Regions from separate parts of the Oxobacter pfennigii genome, predicted to be linked through region 1. Evidence: riboswitches for the same ligand, from Rfam matches in the RefSeq annotation. Region 1 holds a riboswitch; the other holds the start of a gene.
The links. A riboswitch is a leader RNA that binds a small molecule or an ion and turns the genes downstream of it on or off. The one in region 1 is predicted to bind glycine.
Positions count from the first base shown of each region.

Region 2: linked by a shared signal. The riboswitch ahead of serC (3-phosphoserine/phosphohydroxythreonine transaminase) and the one ahead of gcvH (glycine cleavage system protein GcvH) in region 1 are both predicted to bind glycine.

Region 1 covers NZ_LKET01000016.1:126,192-142,157, forward strand. The annotation lists gene OXPF_RS02240 (methylenetetrahydrofolate reductase C-terminal domain-containing protein) at 138-1,703, opposite strand; gene lplA (lipoate--protein ligase) at 1,997-2,983, opposite strand; glycine riboswitch at 3,126-3,228, shown strand; glycine riboswitch at 3,232-3,306, shown strand; gene gcvH (glycine cleavage system protein GcvH) at 3,370-3,753, shown strand; gene gcvPA (aminomethyl-transferring glycine dehydrogenase subunit GcvPA) at 3,755-5,113, shown strand; gene gcvPB (aminomethyl-transferring glycine dehydrogenase subunit GcvPB) at 5,115-6,563, shown strand; gene lpdA (dihydrolipoyl dehydrogenase) at 6,570-7,976, shown strand; gene gcvT (glycine cleavage system aminomethyltransferase GcvT) at 7,994-10,642, shown strand; gene OXPF_RS02275 (poly-gamma-glutamate hydrolase family protein) at 10,852-11,550, shown strand; gene OXPF_RS02280 (poly-gamma-glutamate hydrolase family protein) at 11,706-12,593, opposite strand; gene OXPF_RS23270 (hypothetical protein) at 12,662-12,787, opposite strand; gene pgsC (poly-gamma-glutamate biosynthesis protein PgsC) at 12,802-13,254, opposite strand; gene pgsB (poly-gamma-glutamate synthase PgsB) at 13,279-14,466, opposite strand; gene OXPF_RS02295 (rod shape-determining protein) at 14,807-15,847, opposite strand.
Region 2 covers NZ_LKET01000068.1:170,259-186,224, reverse strand. The annotation lists gene OXPF_RS20355 (pyruvate carboxylase) at 1-2,093, opposite strand, end outside; gene OXPF_RS20350 (cobalamin B12-binding domain-containing protein) at 2,426-3,064, shown strand; gene OXPF_RS20345 (uroporphyrinogen decarboxylase/cobalamine-independent methonine synthase family protein) at 3,064-4,428, shown strand; gene gap (type I glyceraldehyde-3-phosphate dehydrogenase) at 4,651-5,661, shown strand; gene OXPF_RS20335 (DedA family protein) at 5,847-6,476, shown strand; gene OXPF_RS20330 (3-phosphoglycerate dehydrogenase family protein) at 6,546-7,718, opposite strand; gene serC (3-phosphoserine/phosphohydroxythreonine transaminase) at 7,730-8,806, opposite strand; glycine riboswitch at 8,901-8,994, opposite strand; gene OXPF_RS20320 (DMT family transporter) at 9,375-10,283, shown strand; gene greA (transcription elongation factor GreA) at 10,303-10,785, shown strand; gene OXPF_RS20310 (MFS transporter) at 11,313-12,701, shown strand; gene dmpI (4-oxalocrotonate tautomerase DmpI) at 12,799-12,993, opposite strand; gene OXPF_RS20300 (FAD-dependent oxidoreductase) at 13,282-15,045, opposite strand; gene OXPF_RS20295 (sigma-54-dependent Fis family transcriptional regulator) at 15,623-15,966, shown strand, end outside.

The DNA of each region.
Region 1 (15,966 bases):
TATAATTTTCATTAATTATGCAGAATAAGAGCTCCTGAACCCGCTAAAATCAAAAATTGTTAGCAGGTCCAGAAAACCTTGTTACTTTATAATAAAATATCCCGGATTAAATCCGGGATATTTTATTATAAAGATTATTATTTTTTCTTTTCTATTCTTTCAACACCGTACTTAGCAGCGTTATGATCTCTTCCAAGATACATGTTAATCCATGAAGAGTGCTGGTAAGTATCATAATTTAACGGTGTATTTACATCGTGATCCAGCTCGTGTTCGTGGCCTTTTTTCTTAAGTCTTGAGTAAGCACGTACATAAGCGCATTTTTTCTTTCCGGGATATACCTCGCACCATCCGTCATAGCTTCCGCCGCAAGCTCCGTTTCTCTGGTTCTTGGGGCATTGTGACATAGGACAAACATAACCTACGTCAGGAAGTGCACAGTCTCCGCAGTCTTTACAATCATAAAGAGCAGTTTTTGCCATGTGCTCCACGAAGTGGAATGCTTTTTCCAGCTTGGTTCCCTCTATATTTTTACAGACAAATTTCATTGGGCCCCATAATGGGGTTCCGGGCTCAAGCATCAATGCGTGAGTAAAGGTAGACAATGGATAAACAAGTTCTACTTTTGTATCCAATGGCCTTCCTTTTCTCTCGGTAAACTTGTCTATATTTAAGCCGGTCTTTTCATCTTTCTCATAGTAGTAGAAACCGTCAGGAATAGGATAATTAAATTCGGGTATAAGGCTCATCCAATCTTTGCTGAGCTCTTCACCTTTGTCGATGATGTATTCAACATCTTCATATTTTATTCCATGGCCGCCGATTTGAACTCCGGCGTATCCTATACCTTTAAACAGGGCATACATTTTTGCAGCTCTTAACATTCTTGCAGCTTTACCCTTATCCGGTGCTTTGCTTTCTTCTTCTAATTCTTTTAACATTTTGTCTGTTACTACGCAGCCCGGAATTTTGTTATTATTCATAAGCTTGGCTGTGCCGTAAGACAGCACATAAATATTGCCAACTACAGGTATATCCCAGCCGTTGGATTTAATAAAATGAATAAGTTCATGAATTTTTCTTGCATCAAAACCAATCTGGCTTATTATGAACTGAGCACCGGAAGCAACTTTCATTTTTAATTTGTAGTATTGTGCCATCTGCTCAGCTTCTGTCTTTTTAAACGGTGAACTAACAGCTCCTGCAAAGAAATCGCTGGGTTTATGCTTGATAGTACCCCTCATGCCTTTGTATTCCAAACCGTCGTTCATTTCATTAACTAATGATAAAACATGCATAGGATCAAGGTCGAATACAGGCTTTGGCCTTCCTGTGTAACCGGTATATACATAGTCACCGGTCATAATAAGAAGGTTTCTTGCTTCCGCACGGTCAAGGGCATAAAGCAGACCTTCAATCTGGTTTCTGTTTTTGTCCTTACAGGTAAAATGAACCAAAGGTTCAATCCCTAATTTGACAATTTCTGCTGCCAGGCTTTCGGCTGCGATTGCGGGATTACCGCCGGGCATGTCGGTCAATGTAAGAGCATGCACTCTGCCGCCTTTTGCTGCCTGTTCAGCATATTCGATTGCTTCTTCCTGAGCCTTTTCATGAGCTCCTCTTCCAGGAACAAGCTCCCATGTTACAGATAAAGTATCCTTGTCTAAAAGGGATTCTTTAAACTTATTAATTTTTGTTTCCATGGCGCGCCTCACCCTTTTCTTATATTTTAATACGAACATATAATTGATATGAACATATATAGTTTGTCTATATTTTATCTTACTTTATATTTAAAAATTTATAAAGTATTTGAACTATACATGACAAAATAGTGCAAAAAAATATACAAATTATATCTGTACCATAATATAATAAGTATAGCTTTAACACCCCATTAATTATATAATTAAATTTAATATAAAATCAACTACTTACACAAAGTACCATAAAAGGCAGGTCAATAAAGGACGCGGGGTACAGGTTCCCCCTAGGCTTATATCCCCCAAAGGACGAAAACCAGATCATCAACACTTATACCAGATATGAACTTTGTAATATCAATTGAAGATAATGCCTTCGCTAATTGTCCTTCATCATGCTTTATGCCTAAAAGAACTCCTTCCAATGCCGAAATATCCTCCATGCCGAAAAAATCCCCATATATTTTAGCTGAAGTAATAATGCCGCCTTTAACATCCAAATAGGCTTCTACAAGGCCGCCGGGAAGCTTCTTCTCATTGTGGAATGTGTATTTGGGAGAGCCTCCGAAATTCCATTCCCAGGTAGAATATTTTTCGTCGGCAAGCTTCTGTATGTTTGAAATGTCTTCATTTGTTAAATCATATATTGTACCTTCATTGTCCGTGTTTTTCACATGTTCCATTATCAATTGTGTAAATTTCATAATATCCAGAGGTGTCTTTAAATGGCTGCTTATATTAGTTACACGGCTTGAAACAGATTTTACGCTTTTTCCTTCAAATTTTGCCTCCTTTACTTTAAGAGCAGCTGAAATATCTGCAATTTGAGAAGCAAATAAAAGGGTTCCATGATGAAGCATTCTATTTCCTATGCTGTATTGGGCATTGCCGGATATTTTTTTACCTTCAATTGTAATATCGTTTCTTCCGGAAAATTCAGCATTTACGGAAAGGTTATTTAAAACTTCTATTATAGGAAGGGTGAATTTTTTAAAGTCATTAAAATTTTTATCTTTGCTGCCGGAGGTAAATGTGAAGTTTAAGTTTCCCAAATCATGAAAAACAGCACCTCCGCCTGACAGCCTTCTGACAACAGGTATGTTGTTGTTTCTGACGTATTCAAGATTTATTTCAGATAATGTATTTTGATTCTTGCCTATTATTATACTGGGACCGTTTCTCCACAACATAAAGCAATCATCTTCAAAATTCTTAAGTACGTATTCTTCGCAGGCCAGATTAAAATATGGGTTGATGGAATCGTTGTAGATGTAAAGCAAAATATCACCCCTTGTATACATTTTATTATAGAATAGCAAAAATTTATTTGGGCAACAATAGCTTTAATATTTTGGGTTATTCAAAATCCATTGACAAGGGTTTTAACAGGGTGCTATGATTAGAAAAAGAAAATAATGCCAGATGAAGGCAATGGGAGACATCAATTTATGATGGCCGAAGAAGAAATGCGGTATCTGCCGGGATACCTGCAGAAACTTTCAGGCAAAAGTATCGTTGTCTGATGGGGCTCTGAAAAGACCATATGGGCACCGAAGGAGGAAGCCATGAAGTTTGGCGACACTCTCAGGTAAAGGAAACAGAGAATGTAAGGCTTTAGCTTTGCATTCTTTTTTATTTATAAAAATATTGGAAAGGAGTAATAAAAATGAAGATTATTGAAGGCTTGTATTACACTAAGAATCATGAATGGTTAAAGGTATCGGCAACAAAGGCATATGCCGGTATAACAGATTATGCCCAGCATGAATTGGGAGATATCGTATATGTGGAATTGCCAGAAACAGGAACAGATCTAAAGCAGGATGAGGCATTTGGTGCTGTCGAATCTGTAAAAGCTGCATCGGATATATTTATGCCTGTATCCGGTACAATTACTGAAGCAAACGACGCAGTAGTTGATGACCCTTCTCTGGTTAATCAGGACGCCTTTGAAAACTGGATGATTTCATTTGATATAAGGGACCTGTCCGAGCTTGAAAATTTGATGGATGCAGCTGCATATGAGGAATTCTGCAACCGGGAGGAATAAAATGAGTAGGTTTATACCAAATACCCCAAATGACCGCCAAAGGATGCTTGACACCTTAAATCTTAAATCCACAGAGGACTTATTTAATGCCATTCCTGAGAGTATCCGCTTAAAAGGCCATTTGAATCTCAATAGCGGTATATCAGAGCTTGAGCTGCTGAGCCATATGAAGGCATTGGCCTACAAGAATAGGGGTACGGAAGAATTGACATGCTTTTTAGGCGCCGGTGCTTATGACAGGTATATCCCATCCGTTATTGATCATTTAATCTCCCGTTCGGAATTTTACACAGCTTACACGCCTTATCAGCCTGAGATAAGCCAGGGAACCCTTCAGGCCATCTTTGAATTCCAGACCATGATTGCCAACCTTACGGGGATGGAGGTGGCAAATGCTTCCATGTATGACGGAGCATCGGCCTGCGGTGAAGCAGCATTGATGGCAGCAGATGCATCCAAGAGAAGACAGGTTTTAGTATCTAAGACAGTGCATCCTGAGGTAAGGGAAGTTCTCTCCTCCTATGTGCGCTTCAACGGAATGGAACTTTTAGAAATTGACAGCAAATATGGGGTGACAGATAAAGAAAAGCTGAATTCCTTATTATCGGCTGACACTGCGGCAGTGGTTCTTCAGAACCCCAACTTCTTTGGAATAATCGAGGATTTTGAGGCTATAGAGCAGCCCATCCATAATAACAAATCCCTTATGATTGTGAATGTTTCCAATCCTTTATCTTTAAGCTTAATTAAAAGCCCGGGAGAAATAAAGGCAGATATCGTTGTGGGGGAAGGCCAGTCCTTCGGAGTTAATTTAAGCTTTGGAGGGCCTTACCTTGGGTTTATGGCTACAACTTCCAAGCTAATGAGAAAGCTTCCGGGAAGGATTGTAGGCCAGACTACGGATATTGAAGGGAAAAGGGCATTTGTATTGACGCTTCAGGCAAGAGAGCAGCATATAAGAAGGGAGAAGGCAACATCGAATATTTGTTCAAACCAGTCTTTAAATGCCCTTTGTGCTACAATCTATCTTTCTTATATGGGCAAATGCGGTTTTAAAGAAGCAGCACAGCAGAGCATGAAAAAAGCTCACTATCTTCACGGCAAGCTTAAGGCGGCAGGATTTAATCTTATATTTGAAAAGCCCTTCTTCAATGAATTTGCTGTTTCCTTAAACAAGGATCCGATTGCTGTTAACGAGAGGCTTTTAAAAGAAGGAATATTGGGCGGGTATGTTCTGGGTGAAAAAGAACTTGGGAATGAATATAAAGGCAAAAGCGGACTATTAATTTGTGTGACTGAAAAGCGTACAAAGGATGAGATAGATAAGCTTGTTTCAATACTCTATAAGGAGGGTAAATAAATTGGGTTACGATAAATTGATTTTTGAACTCTCCTCTATTGACAGGGCTGCATATAATATTCCGGCCTGGGAAGAAAAGGAAGACTATGATGATGCCATACCGGAGAATTTAAGGAGAAAGGATGAACTTATTCTGCCTGAGGTAAGTGAACCTGAGGTTGTAAGGCATTATACTCAGCTTTCCATGAAAAATTACGGTTTGGACGGAGGATTTTATCCCTTAGGCTCCTGCACCATGAAATACAACCCCAAGATTAATGAAGATATGGCAAGATTAAAGGGCTTTGCAGACTTACATCCTTATCAGCCTAAAGAAACAGTTCAAGGGGCTTTGGAGCTCATGTATGAGCTATCTTGTATGCTCTCTGAAATAACCGGTATGGCAAAATTCAGCCTTCAGCCGGCAGCAGGAGCCCATGGCGAGCTGGCGGGTCTTATGATTTTCAAGGCATATCATGAAAGCCGCAAGGATTTTAAACGTAAAAAAGTTATAGTACCCGATTCCTCCCACGGCACTAATCCTGCCAGTGCGGCACAGGCAGGATTTGAGGTCGTTGAGATAAAATCGGCACCTGACGGCACCGTAGACATAGAAGCCTTAAAAGCAGCGTTAAATGATGAAGTAGCAGGCCTTATGCTTACAAACCCAAATACTCTTGGATTATTTGAAACCAATATCGAAGAAATCGCAAGGCTTACACACCAGGCCGGAGGTCTTTTATACTATGACGGCGCCAACATGAATGCCATCATGGGTATAACACGGCCGGGGGACATGGGCTTTGATGTAATACACCTTAATCTGCATAAAACCTTTTCCACTCCCCATGGCGGCGGCGGTCCGGGTGCAGGGCCTGTAGGAGTAGCAAAAGGGCTCGTGGGCTTTTTGCCCTATCCTATGGTGGAAAAACAGGAGGACAATTATTACTTAAAGATTGACAGCCCCTTATCTATAGGAAAGATAAGGAGCTTTTACGGAAGCTTTGGAATACTCTTAAGAGCTTACTGCTACATTCTGACCATGGGAGCTAACGGTTTAAAAGAAGCTTCCTGTGTTGCAGTATTGAATGCAAATTATCTGAGGGAAAAGCTAAAGAAATACTATGAACTTCCTTATGACCGTATATGCATGCATGAATTTGTTTTAGCCGGCCTCGGAAAAAATGCTCCTGGAGTAGCAACTCTTGATGTGGCTAAGAGGTTGTTGGACTTAGGCTATCATCCTCCTACAATTTATTTTCCTCTCATAGTTGAAAATGCCATGATGATTGAGCCTACAGAAACTGAAAGCATAGAAACTCTTGATGCATTTATCGATGCCATGATACAAATTGCAGGTGAGGCAAAGAATGAGCCGGAAAAGCTTAAGGAAGCACCTATAACGAGAGGAGTAAGAAGGCTGGATGAGGTTAAGGCAGCAAGAACGCCGGTGCTTAAATGGCAGCCTTAAAAAATTATGGAAAAGCATGATTATAATTTAATGGTTATAGGTGGAGGCCCGGGAGGATATACAGCCGCCATAAGAGGAGCCCAATTAGGCTTTAAGGTATGCTTGGTAGAAAAACAAAATATAGGAGGTACCTGCTTAAATACGGGATGTATCCCGACAAAAGCTTTATATAAGAGTGCAGAAGTCTATAATTCAGTTAAGAAAAGTGAAGAATTCGGTATTTTAAGCCATCATATATCTATAAACTGGGAGCTGGTACAGCAAAGAAAAACAGGTATTACCCAAAAGCTTAAGGAGGGAATTCTAAAGCTCATTGAAGCTAATAATATCACCATTATAAATGGTGAGGCGGAATTTGTCGATAAAAACAGAGTGCTAATAAAGGGTGAAAGCCCAGAAAAAAATCGGATTTCTGCAGACAGAATAATAATTGCCACAGGTTCAAAAGCATCTAGACCTCCAATTGAGGATGCCGACCTTCCGGGGGTATTAGACAGCAGTTCACTTTTATCAATTGACCATATCCCTGAAAGCCTCGCAATTATTGGCGGAGGTGTAATTGGAATGGAGTTTGGCGCCATATTCAATGCCTTAGGAAGCAAGGTCACGGTAGTTGAATTTTTGCCGAATATATTGGCACAATTGGACAGCGATATGGTAAAGAGGCTTATGCCTATATATAAGAAAAAGGGCATTGAAATATTGACAGGCTCCAGGGTGCTGAAAATAGAGAAAAAACATAAGTTGGAACTTTTGGTTTCAACAAAAAAAGGTGAAGTCAATATAGAAGCAGATTATGTTTTGCTGTCAACTGGACGCCAGCCTGATCTTGAAGCCTTGAAACTTGATAATGCTAAAGTTGAATACCATAAAAAGGGCATATTTACGAACAGTTTTGGCGTCACGAATGTTCCTCATATATATGCCATAGGCGATGTGACAGGCGGTATAATGCTGGCCCATGCCGCAGCTCATCAGGGGATTGCTGCTGTTGAGCATATCGCCGGTTTAAAGCCTAATGAAAATAATGTGGTCCCGGCTTGTGTCTTTACTTTTCCCGAAATAGCCTATGCAGGCATGACGGAAGATGAAGCTAAATCAAAGGGAATTGTATATAAAACAAGCAGGTTCATGTTCGGCGCTAACGGAAAGGCCTTGATATTAGGCGAAGGAGAGGGCTTTATAAAGGTAATTTGCGATGATATGGATGTGCTCTTAGGCGTGCATATTATGGGACCCCATGCATCGGATTTGATAAATGAAGGTATCCTTGCCATTGGTATGAAGCTAAAAGCAGAGGATATCATGGGTATAGTGCACCCTCATCCGACATTAGGAGAGACTTTTTTGGAAGCCGTCATGGGAATTAAAGGTGTATCTATTCACTCGGTACCGGTAAAAAAGAATTTATAAGGAGGAAGGCCGGGATTATGAATACTTTAAAAAGAACAGTACTTTATGAAGAACATTTGTCTCTTAAAGCTTCCATGGTAGACTTCGGTGGATGGGATATGCCGGTAAATTATCCTGCCGGAATTGTGGAAGAGCATTTATATACAAGAAAAAAAGCCGGACTTTTTGACATATCTCACATGGGGAGATTTAAAATTGTGGGCAGGGAGGCGGTGCCATACCTTCAGCATGTTCTGACAAACAATGTATTAGCACTGGATTTATTGCAATCCCAATACACAATGATTCCCAATGAAAAGGGTGGGGCATTAGATGATGCTTATCTTTACCGCTTTTATGAGGATGAATTTCTGCTTGTTGTCAACGCATCAAATGCGCAAAAGGACTGGGCTCATTTAACGGAAGAAATTAAAAAATTTGATTGTCAAATGACCGATGAATCAAACAGCATTGCTATGATTTCAGTTCAAGGGCCTTTATCGAAGGATATAATAATTGGCATATCCAATGACCCTTACCTTACAGAGCCTGTAAAAAATGCTCTCAATATATTAGAGCTTGACGGCAAAGAAGTATTAGTTGCCAAAACCGGATATACGGGAGAACCCATAGGTTTCGAGCTCTTTGTAAAGTCAGATGATGCCGTTCCAATGTGGAAGCTTTTAATGGAAAAGGGGGCCATGCCGGCAGGTTTAGGCGCAAGGGATACCTTGAGGCTGGAAGCAGGATTGCCACTATATGGTCATGAGCTAGGACTGGATGTTGAAGGAATTGAGATACCAATCTTTTCCTGCCCCCTGGCTAAATTTGCCGTAAGCTTTGCAAATGTTAAAGGCAATTATATAGGAAGAGAGGCTTTATTAAAACAATTTGAAGCCTTTCAAAAAATATTAAAAAGAGATTTTTCGGATATAAAAGACTTGCCTAAAATAGTTAAACCCTTTGCTTTAATTGACAAAGGAATTGCAAGGGCTGGATTTAAGATTTTCAAGGAGGGAAGTGAAGCCGGTTACGTTACCAGCGGCACCATGATTCCTTATCTTAAAACCGAAGGCCAGGGCCTAAGCACTAAAATAAAAGAGGAAAAGGCCATGAGGTCAATAGGTTTAGCCCTTGTAAACAGCGATATATTGATTGATGATGAAATAGAGGTAGAAATCCGTAGCAATAAATCAAAGGCAGTGATTGTGCCTTATCATTTAAGAGGAGATGCACCTCCCTTTGCCCGTCCCATACTTTATGGTGTTACTGAAGAATATACAAGTGACACTTCAGGAGATTATAAAACTAAAACTCTTAATTTAATTGAAAAAAGCCTTAATAACCATTTATGGAGGCAGGAGGAATGTATTAATTTAATACCTTCGGAGCAAACCCATTCCAATGCCGTCAGGTTGTTATCCGTAACGGATCCGTCCTTCCGATATGCCGAGCATAAAAAGACCAAGTCCTTTTATGATTATGATATATTCTACTATCAGGGTACAAACTTCATAGATGAGGTGGAACATTTACTGGCATATGAGCTTAAGAAATATTTCAATTGTTCCCTTGTGGAAAGCAGGCTAATAAGCGGACAGATGGCAAATACAGCGGTTTTCAGTGCCTTGATGGATTTTAAAAACCGTGCCAACAGAAAGCGCGATGCAAAAAGGCTGGGCTATGTGATGAACAACCATATAATAAGGGGAGGGCATTTGAGCGCCCAGCCCATGGGTGCGTTGCATGACTATATTGCCATAGACCCTGTTACCGAAAAGGCAGCTATAGTCAATTTCCCGGTTTTAAAGGACAATACCTTTAAAATAGATGCCGGAGAAACTAAAAAGCTTATTGACAGATACAAACCGGAGCTCATAATCTTCGGCAAGAGCATGATTTTGCACAAGGAACCTGTTTCGGAAATAAGAAGGTTCATAGATGAGCAAAACATAAATACCGTTATAATGTATGATATGGCACATGTTTTAGGGTTAGTAGGGGATTACTTTCAGAATCCCTTTAAAGAGGGCGCTGAAATTGTAACCGGATCAACCCACAAGACCTTTTTCGGAACTCAAAGAGGCGTTATTGCAGCAAACTACAGGGAAGAAGAACTAAAGTGGGAACTGTGGGAAACCATAGAAAACAGAGCTTTCCCCGGAAGTGTAAGCAATCATCATTTGGGAACCATGCTGGGACTTTTAATGGCGGCCTATGAAATGAATCATTTTAAAGATGAATATCAGAAAAACATAGTTGACAATGCAAAGTATTTTGCAAAAGCCTTGAAAAATGACGGCCTTGATGTAGCGGGAGATCCTTCGATTTCCTTTACCGAAACCCATCAGGTTATTGTGAGGGTGGGCTATGGCACAGGTCCTTTGATAGCAAGAAGGCTGGAAGATAACAACATCATAGTAAACTATCAGGCAACTCCTGAAGAAGAAGGCTTTACAGCTTCAGGAGCGCTAAGGATTGGTGTTTCTGAAATGGTCAGGTTTGGCTTTGGACAAAATGAATTTGATAAATTAGCAGAATTGATGGCCGACGTCATTTTAATGAATAAGGATGTAAAAGAAGAGGTTAAAAAATTAAGGAGCTCATATATAGATATGAAGTATTGCTTTACTGACAGGGAAATTGAGAACTGTATAAATAAGCTAGGCAGTAAAATTTTTAAATAAGAATGATTTTCTATTTCATGAAATGGAATAATGGCATGCAGATTATAAACAATAAAAGAAGGCTGATACGTCTGGGAAAGTATGAGATCCTAAGGTGGAGTTTTGTAAATTTCATGGTTCTATGCTATTATACATATAGTTTCTATCCGCTTTAACAGTTGGTTTTATTTCGTTTACTTGAATATTAGTTTTAGAACGGAGGCTTACATATGGAAAATGGCGCAGCAAGGTTTATTCTAGCTTTTAGTTTATCACTTATGATTATGACAATTTTATCAGGGGTTAATTCATTTGCCGCTGCAGATAAATACAATAATTTTAGGGAATTAAGCCTTAATGAAAAGTTAGATACGGATTATAAAATTACCCGATCATATTCCAATTCAAATATTGCCGTTATTGCAATCCATGGCGGCAATATAGAAAAGGGCAGCAGCGAATTAGCTTATGAATTGGCTTCCCAGGGCAATTTTAATTATTATTCTTTTGAAGGAATAAAAAAGGAGGGTAACCTGTCTCTCCACATTACTTCCAACAATTTTGATGAGCCAACTGCCCTTGATATGATATCTAAATCAGATACAACATTATCTGTACATGGATGTGCCGGCAAAGATGAATTTACCTATATTGGCGGACTGGATAAAGAGCTGGCCGAAAAAATCAGGGTTTCTCTTAAAGCCCATGGATTTACTGTTTTGGACCCTCCCCAGCATTTAGCCGGCATATACAAGTCAAATGTCATTAACCTCAATGCAAGAAATAAGGGAGTCCAGTTGGAAATATCGGCAGGTTTAAGGGATCACTTTCTAAAACCCCATGGCCAAAGGGAAGTATTTGATAGATATATAAATGCTTTATTAGAGGCTCTAAATACTATTGATAACCAGGAAACCTTGCAAAAATAGACTATGAATTTATAGTCTATTTTTACTATCAAAAGCCACTTTCTTATGGAAAAGAAAGTGGCTTTTGATGATTTCTACTAAACTTCAGCAGTAACCTTGCTGAAAAAATATGGTTTCCTTATGCCTAGCATAGTGACAGTTAAGAATTTGGTCTGCTATTTTTTTGTTTCTTCTTTAAGCTTGTCTATTAATTCTTTCGGTGAATTGAAGTCGTATTGTAAAACTTCTTTAATGGTCTTATCTATATCAGTATCGGATCTATTGAATGCAGCATTTTCATTGGCGTTTTGCCTAGCCATAGAAGACGGAGATGCATTGTTGGGATGAGGCTTTAAAGTTTCAACCGCTAAAGGCCAGCTGCTGCTAAGTGCATTATTTATGTTTGTGACGTATGATTGAAAGTATGCGTCATCCTTTAAAAGCGCATCTCTCATGCCTTTGGATACTGCTATCTGTACTCCTCCCAGTTTATATGTGTCAAACAATAGCTTGTTTTTGTTAACAATATTACTGCTGAGAGTTCCTGCTATATTCGTTGGAATATAAGGGGCATCCTGAACGTTAAAGCCTGCTGCCTGCAGATGCAGTTTTATTAATCTGGCCAGCAGCTGGTTCTGGCCTCCAACGTATGTTAGCATTGCAGTTTCTTCTTTTGTTCCAATGAAGGAGACTGCTGTATTTGAGTTTTCGATCATGTTTATGGCTGCTGGCTCATCAAATTGTGTTGAAGTTATGTGCAGGTTTAGATTATCAGCTGGTTTTATACCCTCAAACAGATAGAGATTAAATCCTCCTCTATCAGCCAGCGCAGCAGCCAGTTCAGATGTACCTTTTGCAATACCGCCGCCGTGTACGGTGAATATTGTCGTACCGCTATTCTTGTCATTGCTTGTTATTCTATAGTCGACATCTACTGTTTCATTTTCACTTAAGTCTGCAAAATTACGGTAAATTCCCAGTGAAAATGAAGCGTAAGCAATACCTCCAAGTAAGGTAAGGCAAAGCAAACAAGCGGTTAAAACAACAAAAGTTTTTCTCTTCATTTTTATTCCTCCAATTCATAAGGGTTGTAAAAAACTTCCGGTTGCATATTACATTTTTCTTTTAATTACTAAGTAAACCTTAATAGCATAAAAGCTATGCCAAGTGAAAAGGCAACAACGACTTGAGGGTTTGTATTTTTCTTGCTGGTTTTAACAAAGTATAAGTATTTTTCCTTAAGTGTCAAAGCCTTCATTTTTCTCACCTCCTTTAACCAATAAACCCTACCGATAGTGTTGCTGCGTAGGTTAAAACAGTCAGTAAGCTTGTACTTGCAATAGTAGGAATAAATCCCTGCCTTTGAATTGTATTCGCTATTAATCCTGGGACAACGGCACCCATGGCCGCCAGCCCTATTAAACCAATATATGCGTCCGGAATTATAAAGCTGAGCATATATTTAATAATTATTGCTATGGCTATCATTGCTGTAATTTTTCTTTTGCCATACAAAATTGTGATTTTTCCGATACCGTATGTAACTATTAAATAAGTCACCAGGCTTATCAGAAATATTATTAATAGTGTTTGTGGCTTGTCCATGGTTAATGATAAATATCCCGGCACTACCAATCCTGCCGGCAGAACTCCCGTAAGCTCGGTAAATAGCAGGCTTAGAATAATTCCTATGATTATTGCCGTATATGTATTTGTTGTAATCAAATCTCATACCCCCTGAAGCGTTTGTTAAGCGCTTTTATATTTGTAAAAAACAATTGAGTCTTCAGTTATTAAATCAACAAGTTCATCGCCACCGCCATGTATGTTTCCAACTCCATATACCACACGTTCAGAAAAATATTTTTCTATTTCACGAAAAACTTCAATAGCAGTCAATCCTTCTAAATTCATATACCGTTTTGCCCTTATTTTTTTCTTATTTAAGGCTTCAGTTATTGGCTTAGTGCTCTGGCCCATAACTGCCAGTATATCTATGTCCATATTGGGCAATACGTCTTCTGCAAATTGTATTGTCCTGTCAACCCTGTCAGGCCGGCAGTTTACAAGAATCAGATTTTTGTCTGTGGGATATCCCATAGTTTTAATATGGTTCCATATAAATAAGGTAGAATTTGGATCATTTGCTGCAAAGCCATTGACGAAATAGCCCTTATTCTTTTGTCCTATGGTATATATTTTTAACGCGCCAGGATCCGGCTCGGCATTTAACATACCTCTTAGGGCAACATCCCTGTCGATATTCAATGCTTCAGCCACAGCCAGAGCAATAGAGACGTTTTCAGGAAAAATTACATAACCGAATTTGTCTAAATAGCCATCAGGGATTTTGGAGTTATCTGCAATAATGGTTTTAGAGTTCCGCTTTTCTGCCATTTTTGTAAAATAGTCATTATATTCGCTGTCTGAAATAATTAAAAATCCATTCTTGGGAATTGTGGCTGTAAAGGATTCAGCTATGAAATCTAATGTAGGACCACATAAGTCAAGATGGTCTTCCCTTACATTCACAATTACACCGATATTAGCTTGTACCAATTTTTCCTGGAAAGTAATTTGATAATCCGGATTAACTGCCATACATTCGGTTACAAAGGCTTCTGCCCCCAGCATTGCAGCTTCTCTGACAACTGATTTTTGCTCAATGATGTTTGGTCCTAAAGGGCCTCTTACTATTGGCTTTTCCTCATCTTTATCCCAATATAGTATTCTTGCACTTGTGCCTGTGGTTTTACCCACAACTTTGACTCCTGATTCTTTTAATATTCCGGTTATCAACCTTGTAACTGTGGATTTACCCCTTGTCCCATTTACATTAACACGGGTATTTATGCTGGATAAGTTTTTGTTATGGTTCACCTGCTCAACAACTCCAAGCAATATCACCCCGGCAACCAAAAAAATTACTAAAAACAAATTTATCCCTCCTGTTTGCCTTATGGCATATTCGAAAGTTTAAATGCCTGATATTTCAAACTTAACCGTCAACTTGAAACAGCGGCACTGGAATAATTATATTTATATATTGTTATCCAGTATTTTCAAATTCTTTAACATTTATTGCAGATTTATTAACAATTGCTACAAAATTATATATTTTAGAAAAACCGAGGATATTCTAATAGAGAGGCTGAGCGATGAAATAGAAAAGCAATTAAAAAAGACGAGCTTTAAGTGGCTCGTCTTGTGAATAAGGTAAGTCGTCAGGAAAATCGGGAGTGTTCAGTATCTTTAAGCACCTATAGGCAGGTATGTATTAACCGATATATCTTTTTTTCCCTGATAGAGACATGGAACTCATATAACCTGCTTTATCAATATTATCAAGTACTTTTCCTGTCCCTATTGCAACACAATCTAAAGGTTCATCAGCAATGTTTACCGTTAAATCCGTTTCTTTACTTATTAATTTATCAAGCCCATAAAGTAAAGCTCCGCCTCCGGTAAGCATAATACCTTTATCCATAATATCTGCTGACAATTCGGGAGGGGCTTTTTCCAATGTAGACTTAATAGCATCAACTATTGAGCTTACAGACTCACTGAGGGCTTCATGGATTCCTGCTGAAGTTATCGTAAGTACCTTTGGAAGGCCGGTAATAAGGTCTCTGCCTCTAATTTCCATTGTCTTTTCTACTTCATCGGAGAAAGCCGAGCCTATTTCAATTTTAATCTGTTCTGCCATTCTTTCACCAATCATAAGGCTATATTCTTTCCTTATGTAAGAAATTATGTCCAGATCTAATTTATTGCCTGCAATCCGCAGTGACTTGTTCGTTACTATACCCCCTAAAGAAATTATTGCCACATCGGTGGTTCCGCCACCGATGTCTACAATCATGCTGCCTGTGGGCTCTTCAACGGGCAACCCGGCTCCTATGGCTGCCGCCATTGGTTCAGGAAACAAATATACATTTTTTGCACCAGCCTGATATATTGCTTCTTCAATAGCTTTTCTTTCTACTTGAGTTACACTCGAAGGATAACATGCCATAATCCTTGGCTTTACGAAAGAACTTTTGCTAAAGGATTTCCTGATAAAGTACTTCATCATTGTTTGAGTTATATCAAAATTTGCAATAACTCCATCCTTTAAAGGCTTTATTGCTACAATATTTCCAGGAGTTTTGCCTATCATCTGTTTTGCTTCAGCACCTACAGCAAGGGGCTGCCTCGTAGAATCATCTTTTATAGCAACGACAGATGGCTCCCGAAATATGATACCTTTTCCTTTAACATATATCAAAGTATTAGCGGTACCTAAATCTATCCCCATATCTCTTGACAAATTAAACATCTATTACATCCCCTTTTGCTAACATAATATAGAATTAAACAATGCTTAAAGAAGCCTGTCCTATTAGATTGTAGAATTGAGACGCCCGGCATGATAACCTGCTTTCCATGCCAGACGTC
Region 2 (15,966 bases), on a different contig from region 1:
GTTTTTTCTATTTCTTTAGCCATATCCACATAGTATTTTAAATTGTATTTTTCTCTTTTATCATCAAGGATGTCACCGGTATAGCAAATACAAGCCTCGGCAATTTTACCCTGCTTTAATACTTCTTCAATGGATAATTTCATGCCTTCCAGCCAGTTTAGAGAATCAAAAATTCTGAATACGTCAATACCTGAAATGGCAGACTGTTTAATAAATTCCTTTATTACATTGTCAGGATAATTCTTGTATCCTACAGCGTTGGCACCCCTAAATAACATCTGGAATAGTATATTTGGTATTCTCTTTCTTAATTCCTCAAGCCTTGCCCAGGGGGATTCACCGAGGAATCTGTAAGCAACGTCAAAGGTGGCTCCGCCCCACATTTCAAGGGAAAACAAATCCTTTCCCACTACAGATAATTCCTTTGCTATTTTAATCATGTCCCTGGTTCTCATTCTTGTAGCTATCAAGGACTGATGGGCATCACGCATGGTAGTGTCGGATATAAGGAGCTTGTTTTGAGCTTTAATCCAGTCAACTAAACCTTTAGGTCCCTTTTCATCTAAAATGTTTTTAGTTCCGTATAATTTTTCGGGCATATTAATTGGCGGAACGGGAGGAACATCAAAATCCCTTTTTTCCCCTCGTGTTTTATTGACAACGGTTTCACCTATAAAGGTCAATACCTTAAGCTCGGTATCCGTTCTAGGGGTTACATTAAAGAGGTCGGGGTTATCTCCTATAAAACCAGTGTCGCATTCACCCTTTAAAAATTTTTCGTGATTTAATACATTTATAAGGAAATCTATATTGGTTTTGACGCCTGATATGGTCATTTCCTTGATGGAACGTACTGATTTTCTCACGGCATCATCAAAGGTTCTGGAGGTAGCGGATATTTTAACTAAAAGGCTGTCATAATAAGGGCTTATTACAGCACCTGCAAAGCCGTTTCCTCCATCCAGCCTTATACCGTAGCCCGAGCCTGAGCGGTATACATCTATTTTTCCGGTATCCGGGGCAAAATTATTTGAAGGGTCTTCAGTTGTCACCCTGCACTGTATCGAGTAACCTCTCGGAACTATATCGGCCTGGGATTTTATATCTATTTCCCTGGAATCCAAGGAATAGCCCTGTGCTATCAATATCTGATTCTGAACTATATCTATTCCTGTTACGTTTTCAGTAACGGTATGCTCAACCTGAATTCTGGGATTCATTTCAATGAAATAATGATTTCCATGGGCATCCACCAAGAATTCCAAAGTGCCTGCGCTTCTATAATTAACGGATTTTGCCAATTTAATTGCATCATTGCATATATCATCTCTCTTCTCTTGTGAGAGGGAAAAGGCAGGCGTGAATTCTATTACCTTCTGGTGCCTTCTTTGTATTGAACAGTCCCTTTCATGGAGATGAACAATATTTCCGTATTTATCCCCTAAGACCTGCACCTCAATATGTTTGGGACGTTCAAGATATTTTTCAATGAATATGTCATCAATTCCAAAGGCTTTCCTGGCTTCATTTTTTGCACTTTCATAAGCCTGGGCAAGCTCTTCTTCATTATTTACAATTCTCATACCTCTTCCGCCTCCTCCGGCAGAAGCCTTAAGCATTACGGGATAACCGCAGAATTTAGCATATTCCTTTGCTTCCTCAATAGAAGTTGCAGGTTTATCTACTCCAGGAATTGTAGGGACATTTACACTTTTCGCCGCGATTTTTGATTTTATTTTATCGCCCAGTTTTTCCATCATTTCTGGAGCAGGTCCAATAAACTCTATCCCTGCTTCTATACATTTTCTTGCAAATTCAGGATTTTCAGCCAAGAAACCATAGCCGGGGTGAATTGCATCCACTCCTTTTTTAACTGCCAGGCTTATGATTTCTTCAATATTTAAATATGCTTCAATTGGTCCGAGACCTTTGCCGATAAGATAAGATTCGTCTGCTTTTGTGCGGAAAAGTGAGCGTTTATCTTCACTGGAGTAAATTGCTACGGTACGAATACCCAGTTCATGACATGCCCTGAATATCCTTATAGCGATTTCTCCCCTATTTGCAGCCATTACTCTTTTAAACTTTTTAATCAATTTTGCAACTCCTTTCTCTGTTTCTTTCAATCTTCAATAATGCTATCGATAACGATATATATTAGAATATTATATCCTATGAAGTGGCAGAACACAATGATATTATGTGCTTTACTTATAAAAATTTCATTAATCCCAACAATAAATTTTAAAATATTATATATATATATTCTGCAAATTTCTTGAATATTTCCTGCATAATTTTCATGGATAAAATAGAAAGTATTGGTAATATATGATAAGTTCATTATGTAATAAAACTAGGATCAATTAGAGATAATTAAATTATATACAAAATGCGTAAAATTTACTTTCTGGAGGTTGTTATAATGGTAGACTTAAAGGCGTTAACAGATTCGGTAGGTGAACTTGATGAAGAGCGAGTGCTTAATGTGCTGGAAGATTTTGTAGCAAGCAGCCCATCTGAAGAAGAGGCACAAAAAGTTGTTGCGGCGTGTCAAAGCGGTATGGCAATAGTTGGTGATCTCTATGAAAAAGGCGAATATTTTGTAGGAGACCTTATATTTGCAGGAGAGCTTTTGACAAACGCTATCAATACATTAAAGCCTGTTTTAGGAAGCTCAAGCTCACAAAAGGCAGGAAAAATAATAATAGGCACCGTAGCAGGAGATTTGCACGATATAGGGAAAAATATATTCAAAAGCATGTCTGAGGCTGCAGGCTTTGAAGTTATTGACTTAGGAATTGATCAGCCGGCAAGCGCCTTTGTGGAAAAGGTGAAGCAAGTAAAGCCGGACATTGTAGGTATGAGCGGAGTATTGACACTGGCACTGGAGGCTATGAAAGAAACAGTTGATGCATTAAAGGAAGCAGGGCTTCGGGACAGCATTAAGGTTATCATAGGCGGAAACCCTGTTACAAAGGAAGCCTGTGAGCAAATCGGAGCCGATGCATTTACCACCAATGCCGCAGAAGGAGTAAAAATTATTCAGGGGTGGGTGAAATAATGAGTGATGCAAAAGCACTGCAGCAGGAGAGAACGGAAATATTTCAGGATGTATACGACAATAAAATCCCCAAAAGGGTTCCCATTAATATAGCCATGGGCTTAGAACCTACTGCACAGTTTGGCGGAATTGATATGACCTCAGCCCAGTGGAAGCCATCAATGGTGGCAGAAGCCGCCGATAAGCTCTGCCAGACTGTTTTCAGCGACGTATGCGTATTCAGCGGGTCTTTAAGGCTTCCATCCTTTTATCAGAGCGTTGATTCCCAATCTTTTGTAATGGGTTCAAATGGCTTCATTCAGCACCCGGAAGTAATAGGAATGGATCCCGAGGATTATGATTATTTGATAGAAAAACCCTATGATTGTTTGTTAGAAAGGGTAATACCAAGACAATATAAAGCCCTTGATATAAATGATCCCATAAGGATGGCAATAAACCTGACTAAATCATTCACGGCATATAATAATGATATGATGGAACTGGGTATGATAAGAAATAAGCTGGTAGAAAAATATGGATACTATCCCGGCGGCCCCATAACAGCCGGAGGATTTACAGAAGCCGCCTTTGACTTTCTGGCTGACCAGCTGAGAAGCTTCAGAGGAGTCAGTATGGACGTAAGAAGGATGAGGGATAAAGTTAAAGCTGCCTGTGAAGCCTTATATCCCATAGTGTTTAAAAAAGGACTGCCATCATCGGTATCAAATTATACCCACGTATTCTTCCCGCTGCACATGCCTACATTCATGAGGGAAAAGGATTTTGCCGAACTATGGTGGCCGACATTTAAGAGGCATTTGGAGGAATATGCTTCCCTTGGAGTCCACAGCAGGATATTTTGCGAGGATAACTGGGACAGATATGTAGATTATCTCTATGAATTGCCGACGGATACCTATCTGTATTTCGAATATGGTACTCCAAAATTAATCAAGGAGAAGCTGGGCAAGAAATTCATACTATCCGGATTTTACCCTGTAGGGCTTTTGAAAACAGGAACAAAACAACAGGTAATAGATAAAGCAAAGGAAATAATAGATATCATGGCGCCGGGAGGAAAGTATATTTTCACTTGGGATAAGAATCCATTGACCATAAACGATATCAACATTGATAACCTGGTGGCTTTGACGGATTTTGTCAGGGATTATGCCGTATATCAAAATCCCGGCCAAAAAGCAGGGATGGAATTTAACACGGAAGATTATAAAATTGCACCATCTAAAAAGCTTGAAAGCAAATATTTCACCACCTGGGATCAGTTTAAATCATCCCATCCCGAGGTATCGGATTTGGGAGAGCCTAAGCTGCAGGGATTGGAAGAGAGAGTATTCCAATTTTTAATGTATTTGCTGCTGTAAAAACAAAGGTACTTCAATTTGAAGTACCCTTTTTCATTTTATATAATATTAATAATATATAAAATTATTGATTTTGCGATTATTTGTTATACACTATTGTATATATATACTATACTATATATTGACATTTTAAACAATTCATACGTATAATATATTATGTTAGCTGTATTTAATGGAAGATTTTTAATATAAATCTTAATTATTCTTTAAGGGGGATTTGTCATGCCAATAAGGATAGCTATGAATGGATTCGGAAGAGTCGGAAGGGTACTCATGAGAATAGCAAAGGAGCAGTTGAATGATGATATTGAAATCGTCGCTATAAATGCCAGGTCATCTGTTGAAACCCTGGGACATCTTCTTAAATTTGATTCCAGTTACGGGCATTTCAACGGTACCATCGAATATGAAGAAAACGCACTTATAATTGATAACAGGAAAATAAGAGTTTTTTCAAGCAGTGATCCTAAGGAACTGCCGTATAAAGAATTAGGTGTTGATATAGCTGTTGACACAACAGGCGCTTTCACCAAGAGAAGCAAGGCTATGTCACATATAGAAGCCGGTGCAAAGAAGGTTATTATAACTGCCCCTGGAACAGATGAAGACATAACAATTGTAATGGGTGTCAATGAAGGTCAATATGAATCACCGAATCATCATATTATATCCAACGCTTCTTGTACAACCAACTGTCTGGCTCCCGTGGCTAAGGTCTTAGATGAAAACTTCGGTATAGTAAAAGGTTTAATGACTACAGTACACGCATATACCAATGATCAGGAAATTCTTGATAAAAGTCATAAGGATTTAAGAAGGGCAAGGGCTGCGGCTGTATCGATAATTCCTACTACCACCGGTGCTGCAAAGGCAGTAGGCAAGGTATTGCCCAGCTTAAACGGAAAAATTAACGGTTTTGCACTTCGCGTGCCTACCCCTACAGTCTCAATAACTGACTTTGTGTGCGAGCTTAAAAAAGAAGTTACAGAGAAGGAAATAAATGAAGCCTTAAAAAATGCATCACAAGGGAGCTTAAAAGGCATACTGGGATATTCCGACGAGCCTCTTGTTTCAGTGGACTACAAAGGGGATCCAAGATCATCAATAGTTGACGGACTCTCCACCATGGTTACGGGAAAAAATATGGCTAAAGTGGTTTCCTGGTATGATAATGAATGGGGATATACCTGCAGGGTTGCAGATCTTATAAATTATGTAGCAGAAAGATTATAATATTAAGGCAGGATTATTATGAAGCCTTCATACATTTGAGTATGAAGGCTTCATAATTTTATGTTATTAATTAAGAAAAAAACCTATTTTATGGGCTTATTTATGATATTATAGATATGAATTGTAATTGGGTAAAAGCTTATAAATTTACATGAGAATGAACAGTAAAAAACAGGAGGAATAGTATGCAAAATTGGATAACGGAATTTATGGGGCAGTTTGGATATCTAGGCATCTTTCTTTTGATTGCAATAGAAAATATTTTTCCTCCCATACCTTCGGAGATAATACTTACCTTCGGCGGATTTATGACTACATATACGAAAATGACGTTTTCAGGAGTAGTCCTATATTCGACGGCGGGTTCAGTAGGCGGTGCCATAGTGCTGTATAAAATAGGCCATTTGTATGACGGAAATAAAATGGAAAAAATAATAGACCGCTATGGACATATACTTAAGGTAAAAAATGATGATATCAACAAAGCCTCTTCCTGGTTCAGAAGATATGGCAACCAGGCAGTTTTTTTCTGCAGGATGGTTCCTTTAATCAGAAGCTTAATATCCATTCCTGCCGGTATGTCAAAAATGAAATTTACACCTTTTTTGTTATTTACCGTGGCAGGAAGCTTGATCTGGAATATATTACTGGTAGGCGCCGGCGCACTGTTAGGAGAAAACTGGCATAAAATTGTTGAGTTCATGGACATTTATTCAAATATTACATATTTTTTATTGGGAGCCGCAGGCATCATTATTATAGCTTTATGGGCATATAGAAGGAGAAGGATTAAGCTTAGAAAAGAACAGGAGTAATTACAGGCATATGAAAAGAGCTTTGCCGATATCAATATGGATAGCAGTAAAGCTCTTTATTAATATTAATTATGGATTGCAAAGAACTCTGACCATTCTTAAGCCTTCTATTTTTTTGATTCTTTCCACGACATCTGCACTTAAAGCAGCATCGATATCTATTATGCTGTATGCCAGCTCTTCTTTTTGATGAGTGAGCATGTTTGCTATATTTATTTTATTCTGAGCCAGTATGGTTGTAATCTGGCCTATCATGTTGGGTATATTGCTGTGGACTGTTGTGAGGCGTAAATTTCCGGAATGCTCAAGCTCACAGTCGGGGAAGTTTATAGAGTTTCTTACAGTGCCGTTTTCTAGAAAATCTTTTACCTGTAAAGCTGCCATTATAGCGCAGTTTTCCTCAGATTCGGGAGTAGAAGCACCGAGATGAGGGATGTTTATGACTCCTTCATGCTTCAAGAGCTCTTCACAAGGGAAGTCTGTTACATAGCAGGATAAAATACCCTTATCCAAAGCCTCCAAAACATCACAGGTTTCCACCAATTCGCCTCTTGCAAGGTTTATAAGGCGGGCACCTTTTTTCATTATGTTAAATTTATCCTTGTTAAACATGCCCTTGGTTTTTGAACTTAAGGGAATGTGTATTGATATATAATCCGACGTTGCAATGAGGTTATCCAGACTGGAAGCTCTTATTACATTACAGGATAATCCCCAGGCTGAGCTTATGGAAATAAAGGGGTCATATCCTATTACATCCATGCCTAAAGCCAAAGCGTCATTTGCCACCATTACGCCGACAGCCCCAAGGCCGATTACGCCGATTCTCTTGCCTTTTATTTCCGGGCCTTCAAATTGGGATTTCCCCTTTTCAACCAGCTTGCCTACCTCATCCCCCTTGCCGATTAGAGTCTTTGCCCAATTCATGCCCTGATATATGTGCCTTGACGAAAGAAAAAGGGCAGTCAGTACAAGCTCTTTAACGGCGTTTGCATTGGCTCCGGGAGTATTGAATACTATAATTCCTTTTTCGCTGCACTTGTCGATTGGGATATTATTGACTCCGGCTCCTGCACGGGCTATGGCTTTAAGGTTTGAAGGCAGCTCCATGTCAAGCATGTTGGCACTTCTAACTATAATTGCATCGGGATTTTCAACGTTTTCCGATACAGTATATTTATCTGATGGTAAAAGATCGAGTCCCATCTTTGATATATTATTAAGGGTTTTAACTGTATACATTCAAAGTCCTCCTATATATTTTCCTTTTCAAATTTCCTTATAAATTCCGCCAGCTTCTTTACTCCATCAATAGGCATAGCATTATAAATGCTGGCTCTTAAACCGCCTACGGAAGCATGGCCTCCAAGTGTTGTCAAACCCATCACTTCGGCTTCAGAGATAAATTTCTTGTTCAACTCATCGGTAGGTGCCATAAATGGTATATTCATTAATGACCTATCCTTTTTATTGACAGGGGAGGTAAATAATTTTGATTCCTCCAATGCACTATATAAAATTTCCGCTTTCTCCATATTTATCTTCTCCATTGCTTTTACACCGCCTAATTGGAGCAGCCATTCAAATACCAAGCCGGCAATATATATGCTGTAACAGGGAGGGGTGTTATACAGAGATTTACCCTTTGCCTGTACGTCATATCTTAGCATGGAGGGCGTGTTCTCAAAATGCTTACCTAGAAGGTCATTTCTTATTATTACCACTGTAAGGCCGGCAGGACCCATGTTCTTTTGAGCACCTGCGTATATGAGCCCGAATTTTGTGACATCAATTTCTTCAGATAAAATACTGCTGGAGTAATCGGCAACCAGAGGTACGTCGCCGGTATCCGGAAGGGTAGTAAAACGGGTTCCTTCGATTGTATTATTTCCGGTGATATGCACATAGTCTATATCTTTTGATATTGTATAATTTTCAGGAATATATGAGAACTTCTTATCTTCGGAAGAGGCAATAACATTGACATTACCGAATAATTTGGCTTCAGTCATGGCTTTTTTAGACCAGGAGCCGGTATTTATATAATCAGCGCTTTTATATTTACACATAAAATTCATAGGAACCATGGCAAACTGAGTAGAGGCACCGCCCTGTAAAAAAAGCACTGAATAACTTTCAGGTATATTCATAAGCTTGCGAAGGCTTGTTTCAGCATTCTCAATGATGGAAGCAAATGCTTTTGACCTGTGACTCATTTCCATAACAGACATTCCGCTTCCTTTATAATCAAGCATTTCTTCAGATGCTCTATTAAGTACCCATTCAGGAAGCATGGAGGGACCGGCAGAAAAATTATATACTCTCTTCATATGAATTCTCCTCATATAATAAATTTTTATAAAATAAAAAAGGGCAAACTGATGGTAAACCCCTGGGAATGTATAGTAAATAAGCATATAGATATGCATTATCTCTGTCCTTTTGCCTGAGAGATTATTTCTAAAAAAAGAAATTTGCCCCTTCGGCGCCAATCAATGGTCTCTCCAGAGGTTCGTCCTGTTGAAGTCTTTTTAACCCGTGAGTTTCACTCCTTTGGTGAGCTGCCAGTGTCATTTACGCGCAGCTGCTCTTCCTCAACAATCATCCGAATATATTGAATTGTATGTAATATATTAAGCTTAATTATAGTTTTGACAAGTAAAAGTGTCAAGGAATAGTTTGTTGTTTATTTGTAATATTTGTACACTTAGCCAGTATTGACTAAACTAAATCCATATTGTGAAAATATTGATTTGTTTACAAGCTATATGATATCATAAAATTTATATAGCAAATTTCATAAGCAATGATTTCAAATGGTATAGCCATTCGAAATATTATATTATTTAACTCATATTTGGTCTTTCACAGTAAAAGACGTAAAAAGGAGACTATAAAATGAAGGCACAGAAATTAAAATCCAATTTGTTTTTGCTGGCGGCAGCCCTCATATGGGGATTTGCGTTTGTGGCGCAGCGATTAAGCGTAGATTATATAGAACCCTTTACCTTTAACAGCATAAGGTTTATATTAGGAAGCATTTCTCTTTTGCCTCTTATTTTTTTTATGAGAAAGAAAAAAAACCATGAGCCTGACAATGAAAAGGGCAAGAAGAATCCGCTGTTTGCAGGAATCCTTGCCGGCAGCGTACTTTTTATAGGTGCATCATTGCAGCAAATAGGGCTTATTGAGACTACGGCAGGAAAGGCTGCATTTATCACCGGGCTGTACATTGTCATCGTTCCGATTTTAGGTATATTCTTAAAGCAATACGTGCGCTTGAGCACATGGATGGGTGTTTTGGTTGCTATAGCCGGACTTTACCTTTTATGCGTAATGGAGGACTTTACAATATCAAGAGGAGATCTATTCGAGCTCTTTGGAGCTTTCTTCTGGGCACTACATATAATTATAATTGACCGTTTCAGTGGGGAGGTAGATTCTCTGCTGCTCTCGTGTTTTCAGTTTCTAACTTGTGCGATGCTTAGCGGAGCTGCTGCTTTACTATTTGAAGACATAACCATTGAGGGGATAGTGGGCGCCGGAGTGCCCATTTTATATGGAGGTATTTGCTCAGTGGGAATAGCCTATACCTTACAGGTTATGGGTCAAAAGCATGCCGAGCCATCCCATGCGGCCATAATACTCAGCATGGAAACGGTTTTTGCAAGTCTTGGAGGGTTTATAATACTAAATGAAAATTTAGGCGCGAGGGGCTATATGGGATGCGCATTAATGCTTTTAGGTATGCTTTTGTCCCAGATGCAGAATTTCACCAGGAAGGAATCTATTGCTGTTAACTCTTAGCAGGAAGAAGGTTTTTTATATGCACAATTATCTTACTCAGGAAGCTATAAACAAGCTAAAGGAAGAAATAGAATATAGGAAAGTCGTATTAAGATACAAGATACTTGAGGACGTCAAAGAAGCAAGAGCCCATGGTGACTTAAGTGAAAACTTCGAATATAAGGCCGCTAAAAGGGAGAGGGGGAAAAACGAAAGCAGGATACGTTATTTGGAAAGAATGATAAGAACGGCTACTATAATAGAAGATAAGACCTCAATTGATGAAGTGGGCATAGGAAAGACCATAACCTTAAGATTTATTGAGGATGATGAAGTAGAAGAATATCATCTGGTTACAACTGTAGAGGTGGATCCTTTAAAAAATATAATCAGTATTGAATCCCCCCTTGGAAAGGCAATATATGGGCACAAGGCCGGAGATGAAATTAAGATACAATCTTTAAACGGAGAATATACTGTAAGAATTGAGAAGATCGCAATAACGGAGGGCAAAGATATTTAAGGAGGGGGCCCCCCTAACTGTTCCGATAACTGAAAGAGCTTTGATTTCGTTGATAAATGCTGGGAGACAGAGACATGAGAATTGGATAAGTCACGTTTCTCTCCCAGCATTTATTTGTTTTTTCTGTGTTGAAATTTGTAATATTTCTGTATATAATAAATGTCAGGCTAAAAGAAATAATACAAACGATAATAAAATAATTAAAAAACTGCAAAAGGTATTAACAACTTGTCGAATTTATGCTAGTATATAAATGCTTATATAAATAAAATAATAAACAAGATATTGCAAATGTAAAAGCAATGTTCGATAAGTGTTATTATTATATAAAGCATATTAAAATTTAATATTATTCCAGAAGCTTATTTTTCCATCCTTCTATATTAGGTGGAAAGTTAATTTAATTATAACAATTATTGCAGATTATTTTTAGAAAGGAGTTGAGTTTCTGGTTATTCCGTGAAGGATCGGGTTTAATAAGCAATTACAGCATTCATAATCTATTTTCTTAAGGAGAGTGTAATTAGATGAAAAAACCACTAAGTAAAGCCATAAAGACGTTCTATGGTGTTGGTGATCTTGGTTTCTCACTGATGACCAGCGTAGAACTCTATTTATTCGTATTCTTTCTAACAAATGTTGCAAAGTTTTCGCTGCCAATGGTTGCTCTTATAGGTTCCGTAACAAGTATAGTTGATGCAGTTTTATCTCCCTTCTATGGCGCTATAATAAGTGGTACCAAGCCTATGAAATGGGGACGTAACCGTTCCTGGATGCTTATTGCACCACCTGCGGTTGTAGTTCTGTATATGTTCCAGTATACAAAAATTGGACCGGAGCCAGTAGCTGCATTTTTAGTTTGTGCCGGATTTATTTTAAGTCATATTATTTGGAATATAGCTTGGGTTGGAAATGTATCTTTAATTTCAGTTTTGGCGAATAACCCTGAAGAACGTGGTCTTCTTGCATCAAGACGTGCAACTTACTCCGCTTTAGCTGGTGTGTTCTATTCATATATAGGTTCACCTTTGGCACAATGGCTGGGAGTTGTTACAGGTAATGAGGTATTAGGATATTCATTATTAGCAGGAATAATGGCCGCTACAATGTTAATTGGTTATTGGACAGTATTTAAAATCACTGATGGATATGAAGTAGAAGAAAATACAGCAAAAAGCTCGGCAGCTCCAAAAGCTGAAAAAGTATCCGGTGGAGTTATGTTAAAGATGGTGTTCCAGAATCCTCCGCTTCTCGTATTGTTATTAGGAGACTTCTTCAGATATATGGTTAACTTCATAATGACTGCAGCAGCAGCATATTACTTCACATACGTTGCGCAGAACATGGCTCTTCTTCCTGTATATCTCCTTATTGGAGCTATAGCGCAGGTTATAGGCTCATATGCAAGCGGACCCGTTGCAAAAGCATTATCTTCAAGGAATGCAACGGTGGTTGGACTTTTTGGTCTTGCTGCCTCATTGATTTTGTGCAAATTCGTAGCAATGAACGTAACTATGTTCTTCGTAGTAGTATCTGTTGTAAGGTTCTTCCTTGGAGTATTAACAGCAGTAATGGTTGCTCTTTACTCTGATGTTTCAGTATACGGAGAATGGAAGACCGGTAAAAATGCTACTCCGTTCATAATGGGATTAATGAACTTATCCCTTAAATCAGCTGTTATAGCAAGGGGTACAATAATTCCTATAGTATTGTCAGCGGCAGGCTTTGTTGCAGGAGCTGACCCGGCAACAGCATCATTAGAGCTTAAGAATGCCGTTATAAACGTATTCTTGTTCATACCTGGTATATTTGCTTTAATATCTGCCTTAATCTTGGCTATTGGCTACAGATTGACAAAAGAAAAGCTTGCAGGATACCAGGCAGAAATTGATAAGAGAAAAGCTCAGGCAGCTTAATAAATACTTCAATAAATATTATAAAGCCTCATGGACAGTTTACACTGCTCCGTGAGGCTTTTCTTTTGCATGCTAGAGTGTTAAAATATATTGTGTCTTATCCCTGTTTGTGGCGTTCGGATAAAAGCACTCCGCCCACACCTATGCTGTCAGCATCGTATTCGTTTATGTATATTGAAAAGGACTGCTTTGGTATGTTGGTCACTTCATGCATGGTTTGTGTGACCTTCTCTATTATCTCCTGTTTCTTTTCCTTAGTTTGCTTTGTCATTTCAATTTTAATAGTTGGCATTAAATCCACCTCCTTAATTTAATTTCAGTGTAAAGGATTATAGTATAAAAGGCAATATAAGGCAGGGAGTAATATAAAAAAAGTTGCTACGCAACTTATTGAAAGGGACATAGGCCCCCCTTCGACGTAAAAACGCCGAGGCATTTTACTGAGAACTCCCACTTGACAGCAAGGACGTCCCGTCCTTTTCAATCCTCGTTTTTATATATAGGAAAGAGAGCTTTCCTATATATAAAAAAATACTGCCGGAATTTTTCCGGCAGTATTTAAAATTATATCTATTCTTTATTACGCAGCTTTTCGTTTACCGAACCAATATCGGGACAGCAGTTTCTGAAGCCACGGCATTACGAAGTAATCAAGTCCTAAAGTTCTTCCGGCGCCGCCCATTAAAGCGATTCCGGCTGCTATAAACCATACTATTTCAAGTCCGGCCATAGCGGAGATTATGAAGTTTAAGCAGAGGAATACTGAAGCCGCACTGGCAAGGAATGTGAACAATCCGGCCAATAATGCAAGTCCGATAGCTATTTCCATACATACAATCATAATCTGGAAATAGAAGCCAAAAGGCTTTAATATTTCCATAAAGGCTGTAAAGAAAGCCGGTGGAGAGCTTATCAAAGGCACAACAGTGCTTGTTGATTCAGCAGCGGCTGAAGCACTTGAAGTCGCATCTAAAAACATTGGAATCTTAACTTCCTTAAACCATCCTTCGTTAACCTTGACCAGACCTTCATGGAGCCACATAGCCCCTGTAAATACTCTTAAGAAGAACAACCATAATGCGTTTACTTTAGCAGATAAATGACCGCCTAAGAATGATCTCTTGTCCTTCATATTGAAGAATTCGTGACGGAGATATTTAATGATTAAATAGAATCCGCCTACTCCGAAGAGGTAATGTAAGTTTACAAGGTGTTTAGTTGCCATTGCAAAGAATCCTGACATTTTCATTCCGCCAACATTGGCTACACAATAGTGGCTGCCAACTGAAACCATGAAACCGTGATAGTTTGATTTGAATGGTTTCTTTGTCCCCATTTCCATGTCAGCTATTATATTATGTGCTGCAGTTTCAGCTGTCTGAACAGCAGCTTCAACTATCTGAGGAAGACTTTTGGCCTGTCCTTCCTCAACCCAAGCACAGTCACCAACAAGGTAAACATTTGGTTTTTCGAGGGATTGCATATATTCGTTTGCATTCAATCTGTTTCTGTTGTTTACAGGAATACCGAATTCCTTAGCGAATCCGCACCCCTGGATACCGCAAGTCCAGATGAGAGTCTTTGTATCAATAACCTTGCCATCTTTTAATGTGATATTATCAGGTGTAACTTCAGTTATTGGGGAGTTTAACATAAGGTCAACGCCGTGCTTTGTAAGCCAGTTTGCAACCTTTTGAGCTCCGCCTTCATCCAGCATGTTAAGAATCCTGCCTACTGCTTCAACGTTAATAAGCTTGATTTCTTTAGGATCGATGTCATATTTTTTAGCTAATACCTTTGAGTGGTCAACGAGTTCACCAATCATTTCTATACCTGTGAAACCAGCACCTGCAACGATGAATGTAAGCATTGCACGCCTTTTCTTTTCATCTTTTTCATAACGTGCTTTATCAAACATATTTTCAATATGATGCCTGATTTTTAAAGCATCCTTCAAGGACCAAAGAGAGAAACCATGCTCCTTAACTCCGGGAGTTCCAAAGTATGCAGGTTCACTTCCTGTACCTATAATCAGATAATCATACTTATATTCTCCGTTAAGAGTAGTTACTACATTGCTGTCAGTGTCAACTTTTGTGATTTCGTCTATTACAAGATTGACTCTTGATTTATTAAAAATCTTAAATAAGTCCACCTGTACTGAATCAGCTTCAACTCTGCCGCCGGCAACTTCATGAAGCTCAGTCATAAGAGTGTGGAAGGGATTTCTGTCAATCAAAGTAATTTTAACACTGTGATACTTCTTATACTTCTTGCTGAGCAATTTGGCCGCATGTACGCCGCCATAACCAGCGCCCAGAATGACAATGTGTTTTGATGTCATTTCCATCATCCTTTCTTTTATTGTATAATTAATAAATTAACGTATAGTAAAATCACACTTTATTTTAACAAAAAATTAAAAAAAATTCTACTCAAATCTGTATTTTTCTTAACGAAATTCAAAATAAATATTAATATTTATAATTTTTGATTATAGTGAAAATGATTTTATATAGGATTCAATTTTAACACCGTATTTTATATTAAAATATGATATTAAATTAAATAGATATAATATCTTAACATAATAATTTTTGCCAATTTTCCTGGTGGGAAATAAAGCTCAATTAATATGTCGGCAAATTAGTGTTTATTTACTATCCCTTTTATTGATAATATATTATTTATCATTTGTCAACTGGACTATTTATATTCATATAAAACAGTATTTTGCCAACTATAAAATTTCACAGCTAATTTCATGATATAATGATTTCAATGGCGCAGCCATTTGAAATGATCTCGCATGAATTTTACGAGTAAAATTCATGATATAATTATACTATATCAGGTTTTTATGTCGCATACATTGGGTAAGCTCAAAATCTTACTGAAATCATTGGGATGGAGGGATGAAATTGACTTATAAAAGGCTGCTGAATAAAAATCAGGAAGTTATAAAAAAGTGGGAGCTCTTTGTAAGGGAAAATATATTGGATGCAGGAAGCATAAGGAGCGTAATTGCGGAATCCTGGGTAAGGTGCAAAGGCTATGCAATTGACCCGTATGACGGAAGCAAGCTGGTTCAGCTGACAGAACAGGAACTTAAGAAGAAGTATGATGAATTTATGCCTCTTCTTGTCACCGCAAAGCCATTTATGGGGAGCTTATATAAAATAATAGAGAATTCGGAATTCGTAATCCGTCTTACAGACAGAGAAGGATACGTTTTAGAGCATATAGGAGAAGAACATTTGATCAA